DNA from 4 places in the Thalassolituus sp. UBA6592 genome. Region 1 is predicted to be linked to each of the others. Evidence: predicted binding sites of a transcription regulator. Region 1 holds the regulator's gene; each other region holds the start of a gene.

What was found. Region 1 encodes FNR, which switches genes on or off when oxygen is low (the NO sensors DNR and NnrR bind a similar motif). Its sites were predicted from a motif close to TTGATNTANATCAA; they were not measured.
Region 2: a site for FNR is predicted at 1,146-1,159, ahead of ubiM (5-demethoxyubiquinol-8 5-hydroxylase UbiM). Genes of this name have one in related genera too.
Region 3: a site for FNR is predicted at 769-782, ahead of ccoM (cytochrome c oxidase subunit CcoM). Genes of this name have one in related genera too.
Region 4: a site for FNR is predicted at 1,045-1,058, ahead of petA (ubiquinol-cytochrome c reductase iron-sulfur subunit). Genes of this name have one in related genera too.

What each region holds. Positions count from the first base shown of each region.
Region 1 covers NZ_DJIO01000038.1:22,125-24,327, reverse strand. The annotation lists gene B2Z72_RS03375 (methyl-accepting chemotaxis protein) at 1-132, shown strand, start outside; gene B2Z72_RS03370 (hypothetical protein) at 262-759, opposite strand; gene fnr (fumarate/nitrate reduction transcriptional regulator Fnr) at 961-1,728, opposite strand; gene B2Z72_RS03360 (sulfite exporter TauE/SafE family protein) at 1,827-2,203, opposite strand, start outside.
Region 2 covers NZ_DJIO01000053.1:9,174-11,376, reverse strand. The annotation lists gene ubiM (5-demethoxyubiquinol-8 5-hydroxylase UbiM) at 1-1,133, opposite strand, end outside; gene B2Z72_RS04715 (hypothetical protein) at 1,392-1,628, opposite strand; gene B2Z72_RS04710 (sensor domain-containing diguanylate cyclase) at 1,876-2,203, opposite strand, start outside.
Region 3 covers NZ_DJIO01000135.1:28,580-30,782, forward strand. The annotation lists gene B2Z72_RS13270 (hypothetical protein) at 1-124, opposite strand, end outside; gene B2Z72_RS13275 (hypothetical protein) at 251-577, opposite strand; gene ccoM (cytochrome c oxidase subunit CcoM) at 978-1,097, shown strand; gene B2Z72_RS13285 (septal ring lytic transglycosylase RlpA family protein) at 1,399-2,193, opposite strand.
Region 4 covers NZ_DJIO01000146.1:47,202-49,404, forward strand. The annotation lists gene B2Z72_RS14660 (cytochrome b) at 1-271, opposite strand, end outside; gene petA (ubiquinol-cytochrome c reductase iron-sulfur subunit) at 271-867, opposite strand; gene rpsI (30S ribosomal protein S9) at 1,095-1,487, opposite strand; gene rplM (50S ribosomal protein L13) at 1,492-1,923, opposite strand.

The DNA of each region.
Region 1 (2,203 bases):
ACGTCGTCGATTTCCGCCGGTCAGCAGATCCGTGAAAACCACACCAGTATCAGCTCGGTTATGGAAGCGCTGCAGCGTATGGATTCTGATGTGGAAGTGGTCGAAAAAATGAAGACCATGGGTAAAAGCTGATCCCTTTGCCGGGCGGCTGCTGACAGTCGGTGAATGGTCAGCGGCTGTCAGAGCGGACAGAAAAACGGGCGGGCACTTTCAGTGCATCCGCCCGTTTTTATTTATATGGTTTTCGGGTATTTCAATTTTTCAGGCGGCTTCTTCGCAATCGGCTGCAAGCTCGCGATAGCGTTCACAGAACTCTTTGGTCGAAACATCGCTTTTCGGGTGGTAAAAACGCTTCCAGCACAGGGCAAAATCCTCTGCTGTTGCATTGCTTGGTAATTTGAAATCTTTGTTGCGGGCGTAAATAAACCAGGCGATGGCAGTGGCGTAGGACAGATTGGTGGTCAGTTCTGCATGGGGCTGATTGAGAAAGTCATGCTGGCTTGCCAATCCCCGTACCGTACTGGCCAGTTCCGGACTGTGTACCAGATAATCATCCCAAACGTGGCGATGCGTCAGCGCCTGAATCTGATAAATTCCCAGTCCACGCTGGCCGTCAGTGCGCAGGTGAGCGCCCAGCTTTGATTCCTGAGCGGCGGTGGCCAACAGCAACTGAGCTGCTCCGGGTGTCGAAACACCGATACGTTGCAGCGTTGGTTCAATAACCCAGCGCAGCAGCTCTTTTGCACATATTCCCATCATTTCCTCCCCTGGGCCAAAAGGGCCAACAGGTCATATTACTGACAGCTTAGAACAGAAAAACCGCCTTGTGTCGCTTTTCTACCAATGGATCAGGGCACTGGCGTCATTTTTTGCTCTGTCTTCGGGAAGTTGCATTTCCCATACCAGTTTACAGACATAAAAAAACCGGTCAGAGACCGGTTCTTATGGAGAAGAAGCGAATTATTCGTCTTCTTTAAATTCACATTCCTGAGTTTCGTTCAGGCCTGCCAGTTCATACAGAGTATCGGGATCCTGCAGAATGACTTCTTTACCCTGAGTTTCAATCAGGCCGTTCTTCTGGAAGCGGGTAAACACACGACTGATCGTTTCCACCGCCAGGCCGAGATAATTACTGATATCAACGCGGGACATCGGCAGACGGAACTGAGTCGCAGAGAAACCACGGCGCTGATAGCGCAGAGAAATATCCAGCAGGAAGGATGCTACGCGCTCTTCCGCATTTTTCTTACTCAGCAGCAGCATCATGTTCTGGTCATGACGGATTTCAGTACCCATGGTACGCATCAGCTGTTTGCGCAGATCCGGCAGATCGTCAGCCAGGCTTTCCAGCTGAGTCAGCGGAATTTCACACACCGTGGTGGTTTCCAGTGCTTTAGCGGTCAGCGGGTAGTTGCCATTGTCATAGCCGGCCAGACCAACCAGTTCAGACGCCAGGTGAAACCCTGTGATCTGCTCTTCGCCATTGCTGGCCAGCGTGTAGGTTTTCAGCGCGCCGGTGCGTACAGCAAATACGGATTGGAAGTCTTCACCCTGCTGGAACAACAACTGACCTTTCTGAATAGGGCGTCCACGACGGATGATGTCGTCCAGACGCTCCATATCGGAATCATTCAGAGACAGAGGCAGGCAAAGTGCATTCAGTGAGCAGGTCTGGCAGTGTGGCTGGGTGCCCCGTAGTGGTGCATGAGCGGCTGTCGTCGGTTTCATAGCAAGTTCCCGTTAATGACCTTACTGTCAATAAGGATTACAAAGACTAAAAGTGGGGCTCATATTCTGCCTCATAGACAAATCTGTCAAGGGCTCTGTCAGTGCTGAAACCACACGCTCCAGCCGGTCCACAGGCCGTAAACGATCAGCATAAGGCCAGCAAAACGGCGCACATGGGTGTTAGCTGAAAGACCACTGATCATGCTGCCGGCCAGTGTTGTAGCGAACAGTGCAGGCAGGGTACCGGCGCCAAATGCCAGCATGGATAATGGCCCCATCAAAGGGTCACCATTGGCGGCTACCCAGCTCAGTGTGCTATAGACGAGACCGCACGGAAGCCAGCCCCAGAGCATCCCCAGTAACAGCTGATCGCTGCTTTTTTCCGATTGCATAAAGCGCACAGTCAGCGGCTGCAGACGTTTCCATAACAGGTTACCCACCTGTTCAAAACGGGTGAGCAGCATCGACCAGCGGG
Region 2 (2,203 bases), on a different contig from region 1:
AGTAATCTGGCCGGCAGGCGGTCATCTGTGAACAGTCCGACCACGGTATTGGTGCCGTGATAAAGCACCCGGGCGTTGGGCATGTGCTGTTGCTGGTAGGCGGCAAGCACCTGAGTATCCCAGAATGGTCGTTGGTTTTTACAGGCTTTCATAATTTCACTGGCAAGCAGATCCTGACCGCTCAGACCAAGATTGAAACCGTGCGCAGTCACCGGGTGCATGCCGACGGCTGCATCGCCTACCAGAGCAAAACGCTCACCATAAAACTTACGTGCGTGTACACCTACCAGAGGGTAGTGATAGCGTTCACCGCATTGCTTCATGCTACCCAGGCGATTGCCCAGACGCTGAGCGACTTCGTTGTTAAAGGCCTCTTCGCTCATCTGCAGCAACTCAGATACCTGTGCTGAGTTGACGGTGATAACCACAGAGCAACGGTACTCATCCAGCGGTAACACGGCCAGCGTACCGCCGTAGAAGAAACATTCCAGGGCGGTGTGATGGTGGGGCTGTTCATGCTCCATGACGCACAACAAAGCACTGCGGCCATAGTCATTGTAGTCAGAGGCGATACCCATCTGATTGCGCGTTGCTGAAAAGCGCGTATCAGCAGCGATCACCAGCGAGGCAGACAAGGTTGTGCCGTTATCCAGCGTGATATAGCCGCCGCTGGCATCAGTACGCACGTGCTGTACGTTGGTGTTGTCGAGCAGCGTTGCAGCCTCGCTGGCGGCAAATTCGGCAAAAATGGCGCGGCGGATATTCTGGTTGGACACCAGATAACCCAAAGGGCCTTTAATGTTTGCCGGAGCATCAAAGTGCAGGCGGTAGTCCGAACGGCCGTTGAGCACACTGGCAGCCATTAACGGGTGGATGTTTCCGTCGCCCAGCCGTTGCCAGCTGCCATGGGCATGCATCAGTTTCTGCGACAGGTGAGTGAGCGCGATTTCCCGGCCATCGTAGGCGGGTGCCTGTAAGGTATCTGCAGGCTGTTTCTCGATGATTGCTACCTTCAGGCCACTGTCGCGCAGTGACAGCGCAAAACTGAGTCCGGCCGGGCCGGCGCCAATAATGGCGATATCATAATCCATACTGCTCTCCCATCGGTGAAGAGCGGATTCTAGGTCAGGCACAGGGGCTGGAAATTGACACAGATTATGAAAGGTTATTGCTGGTGGTGGCACGCTGAATTCGCCGGGCCTCGGTGATAGTGCACTGATGCTGCAGTGATGCTAAGCAGACACTACAGTCATGCTCCACGGATAAAACACGTTACTGCACAGCTACTGCAGCGAAAGGAAACAGATACAGCCCGGATCAGCAGGCGAAGACTGCTGGCAGCAGGGCAGTCTTTACCCGTAGTTGAAACCGCTGGAGATGTTCTCTGTGGCTCACCCGGAAATGGTGGTCAGCATTTCCTTCAGCTTTTCCTGTTTTTTCAGAAAGGCGCTGCGCTTTTTTTGTTCCTTTTCGATCATGGCGGCCGGTACGCGGGAAATAAATCCCTCGTTGTTCAGCTTGTTTGAAATGCGGTGAATTTCATCTTCGAGGCGTGCAACCTCTTCGTGAATACGGGCAATTTCCTGTCCCTTGTCCTTCAGTTCTGGCATACGGATATCTACCTCCATGGCGATATGCTGTCGTCTACTGCTCAGCGATTTATTGTTGCTTTAACTGAAAGTATAGCCAGTAATCCGGAAATTTCCTGCCGGATCGGCGCAAGGTGCTGACGGCCGGTTTCTTTTAAAGCCGCAACTAAAGCCCCCGACTATAGGCACAGATAAAGCTCCGACCATAGCCACAGCTAAAGCCAGAGCAGCGTCAGCATGTATCTGATTTCAGGGGATATTTTTATAAATAACCCCGGTTGCTCTGTCAGACTTCCTGCGGCGCCGTAAACACCTGATTGCGGCCGTTGGACTTGGCCTGATAAAGCGCCTGATCGGATCTGTGGATCAGCTCATCGGATGAAGATTCGCCTCGCGGATCACAGGCTACGCCCAGAGAGCAGGTGACCGATGGGATGTCCATAGTACGGGTCTGAGACTCCAGGGTTTTGCGGATACGTTCGGCCACTTCGGCAGCATCCTGTGCATTGGTGGCGGGCAGAATTAACATAAACTCTTCGCCGCCGAAGCGGGCGAGAAAGTCGCCCGGGCGGATACAGGATGCAATGATCAGCGCGCTGGCGGTGATGACCCGG
Region 3 (2,203 bases), on a different contig from region 1:
CTTCCTCAAGATCCGTGGCGCTGTTGATGTTGGAATCGTAACCGCCGGCCAGAGTAATCAGGGCTGAGGCAATGGATTGCTGCTGACGACGCTTTTCTTCAATAGCATCGAGAAATTTATCCACACTGCGGGCAACATTTTCCGGCGGATTCAGCTCTTTAATCTGCAGGAACAGACGTTCGGCCTCAGCGTAGTTACCGAGCGTGTAGTAACAGCGCGCCAGTTCGGTCTGGTATCTGGGATTGTACGGCTAGTTGTTACTCAGCCGTTCAAAGATGAAAACGGCCTGATCCGCATGGCCGGACTGCATGGCGCTGAAACCATAGAAGAAATCGAAACTCTCATCGCCTTCGTAATCTGCAGCGCTATCTGAAGCCAGCTGGTAGGCGGCGTCGTAGTCGTCAGCGCGAAAAAGTTCGTTAAGTTTTTGCAGTGTTGCCGGCAGGCTTGTGTCTGCTGCAGCCTCTGACTGTGTCGCATCGCCACTGGCCTGAGCGGTGAATTCTTCCCCATTAACCGCCTGTGGCAGCACTATCTGAATCGCCAGCAGGGTTGCTGACAATGATCGAATGCTCATCCTGAATCCCTGTGTTCCTGGTTGCCATTTGATGACTTTTTGTTATTGCCCGTGATCCTAGTTTGCCCGCACTTTGCTTAAATACCAATCGGCAAAATGACTAATCCGGCGTAATTGTTCCGATTAAGTAGTTTTTGCGCCTCCATCCTCAGCAATCTTTGCACCATTAACCATTGGCTGAATAAGGATATTTGACCTGAATCAATGTGTGGATTTAAGTGCGTTCAGCGCGATTTTTAACTTGATTTGAATCAATTCCGGCTTCCGGCGCCTTGCTAAAGTTACTTCAACGACGCCGGACGAGCCCAGTGGTTCGGGCAGGATCAACCCAGTTGACGAGCTTCATACCGGCAATCATGCCTGGCACAGACCCGGCGAAATGCGACGAGAGGTAAAGCTTATGTTTATGGATGAAGTGGTTATTTCCGGTTTATTGATCGTAGGTCTTACCTGCGCCTTTTTTGCTGGCGTATACATTGCCGTCAAAAAAGATATGCAAAAACACGGAACTGGCGAGTAATCGTCAGTCGTTTACCCCGGGCTGACAGGGCACCGGGGGCGGCTGCAAACGTGGTCGTTGGGCATCAGCCCTCCTGTTTTCTGCGCTGAGTACCTTGCCTCTGGGCCCAACAATGGTTGTGGCCCTTTTTTTTGCCTGCCATTTACCTGCCAACTCGCCTGTTCACTGCCAATCTGTGTCTGAGTCAGCAAGCTGGGCAAGAAAAGGATGAGAATAAGAGAAGGGGGCTAAAGGAATGAAGTTAAAGGGATGAAGTTAAACGAAGCGAACAGAAACGCAGTAAGCATTAGAAAAAGAAGCCCTAAAGCTGATGAACCGCCAGCAGCAGGGGATCGGTTATATTGATTTCTTTCAGGCGGGCCAGCACCGCATCGAGAGATTCCCCTTCCGGTACGGGACCGATACGGACTTTGTGCAGCGGCTTTACGGTATCCGGCGTGGTAATGCTAACCGGCCACTGCATTGGCATAAGGGCTTGCTGCAGAGTCTGTTGCAGGCGTTCTGCGGCTTTGATATCCGATAATGCACTGACCTGAACCCAACGCACGCTGTCGTCATGGGGTGGTTGCACCACTTCAACTTCCACTTCTGCAGTGCCTTGCTTATTTATTCCCAGTTTCACTGCGGCGACGTAGGACAGATCAATAATACGGCCTTCATGGAAGGGGCCACGGTCGTTCACCCGCACAATGACGGATTTACCGTTATCGAGTCGGGTAACTTTTACATAAGACGGTAAAGGCAGGGTTTTGTGCGCGGCGGTGAACTGGTAGACGTCGTAAATTTCGCCGTTGGACGTGCGGTGACCATGGAATTTCATGCCATACCAGGAGGCAATTCCCCGTTCTTTATAGCCCACTGCGCTGTCCATTACATGGTATTCCTTGCCAAATACTTTGTAGCTGGCAGGGTTACCCATGGCACTGCGGGGTTCAATTCTGGGCTCAGGTTCTGCCATTTCATGCTGCTCTGTGAGCGGCGATGGCGTGAAATCCTGATCATGCTGGTAGCGGGAAGGCGCACTGCTGCAACCGGCCAGCAGCAGCGCTGCGATCATTGCCAGCAGGGCTGAATGCCGGCCTGAAGTACCTGTCATTGCGCGCTGG
Region 4 (2,203 bases), on a different contig from region 1:
GCATGTAACGCAGCAGCCAGCCCCATTCAACATCACGCATGATGTATTCAACGGAAGCGAAAGCGCCTTCAGCACTTGGCACATAGTTCATGGTCAGCCAGACACCGGTCAGGATCTGGTTGGCCAGCATCATCATCGACAGAACGCCGAAGAAGTACCAGAAGTTAAAGTTCTTCGGAGCATAGTACTTGGACATATGCTTTTCATAGGTCTGAGTAACCGGCAGACGATCGTCAATCCAGCCCATCAGAGTATTTTGGTTCTTGCTCATCAGGCTTTCTCCTCGTCTACACCGACCACAATCACGCTGTCACTCTCGTACATATAAGGCGGTACTTCCAGGTTAATAGCCGCCGGAGAGCCTTTGAATACGCGACCAGACAGGTCAAAACGGGAACCGTGACAAGGACAGAACCAGCCGCCTTTCCAGTTAGGATCGAACGGTTCTGGTTTCACTTCTGCATTGTACTTAGGAGCACAACCCAGGTGGGTACAAACGCCCAGCAGTACGATCAGTTCGGGTTTAATCGAGCGGTTAATATTGTCAGCATATGCAGGCTGCTGGGTTTTTACCGTGTTCTCCGGATCTTTCAGACGATCCGCCAGGCCAGGCAGGTTATCCAGCATTTCCTGGGTACGGCGTGCGACATACACAGGCTTACCCCGCCATTCTGCAGTCAGCATTGCACCCGGCTCAATTTTGCTGATGTCGATCTTCGCCGGAGCGCCTGCCGCTTTTGCCCGTTCACTTGGAACCCAAGATTTAACGAACGGCACCGCAACAAAGCCCGCACCGACAGCGCCGACAGCAGTGGTCGCGCCCAGAAGCAGAGTGCGCCGACCTTTATTCACGCCGTCTTGACTCATTACCATCTTCTCCCATCAAAAAAATTCTTTCCTGCCAGACGCTGGCTGCCCGTTTTCTTTTTTCTGAGCACAGTCGTCATAGCATACAGAGCGGCGCACATAGTAAAGAAAACAAGGAAGGGAGACAACCTGAAAAACCCACAGGCAATGGGGATTTGCCCATAAAAAAAGCGCCCATTGACATAAGACAATGAGCGCTTTTGCAGAAGCAGATTCTTCGCAGCGAATTAACGCTTGGAGAATTGTGGTTTCTTACGTGCTTTACGCAGACCAACCTTCTTACGTTCAACCTCACGGGCGTCACGGGTAACATAGCCCGCAGCACGCAGAGAAGGACGCAGAGTTTCGTCATATTGCATCAGAGCACGGGTGATACCGTGACGGATCGCACCGGCCTGACCGTTGCTGCCACCACCGGCAACATTAACGATGATGTCGAACTTCTCCAGGCTTTCGGTCAGCTCGAGAGGCTGACGTACTACCATGCGGGAAGTTTCACGGCCAAAGTAAACATCCAGAGGACGCTTGTTGACAACGATGCTGCCAGTACCAGGACGCAGGAACACACGTGCAGTGGAAGTCTTACGACGACCGGTACCATAGTATTGAGTTACTGCCATTATCTTATCCCAGTTTCAGTTCTTGCGGCTGTTGAGCAGTATGAGGGTGCTCAGTGCCAGCATAAACTTTCATTTTCTTGAACATGGCACGACCAAGAGGATTCTTAGGAAGCATGCCTTTAACTGCCAGTTCGATTACCTGTTCTGGCTTGTGATCAATCAGTTTCTCGAAAGAAATAGATTTCAGACCACCAGGGTAACCAGTGTGACGATGGTACATCTTATCACTGGATTTCTTACCGGTAACTTGAACTTTGTCTGCATTAATCACGACGATGTAATCGCCGGTATCAACGTGTGGAGTGTATTCTGGCTTGTGCTTGCCTCTCAGACGGCGAGCAACCTCAGTAGCCAGGCGACCCAGCGTCTGTTCAGCTGCATCAACTACAAACCAATCACGTTTTACGGATTCTGGTTTCGCGCTGTATGTTTTCATCAATTTCTCGCCTTCAAGGGCAGGTTGATTCAAAAGAGGGCGGCATTCTATAGGAAGGATTTGCCTTCCGCAAGTACTGCTGCCGATAAATTAACCGATCTGCCACCCGCGGTGGACTCCGGTTCAGTTTGCGCACGGAGGCAGACTGGCCGGCGCGGCATTTTTGCCACCCTGCCACGGCCTTATAAGGCACAAAAAGGCCGCTTCCGTTTCCGGTAGCGGCCCCTTTTATTGAGCTGCGATCAGTGCTGTACATCAACTGCGGGCATTATAACAGACT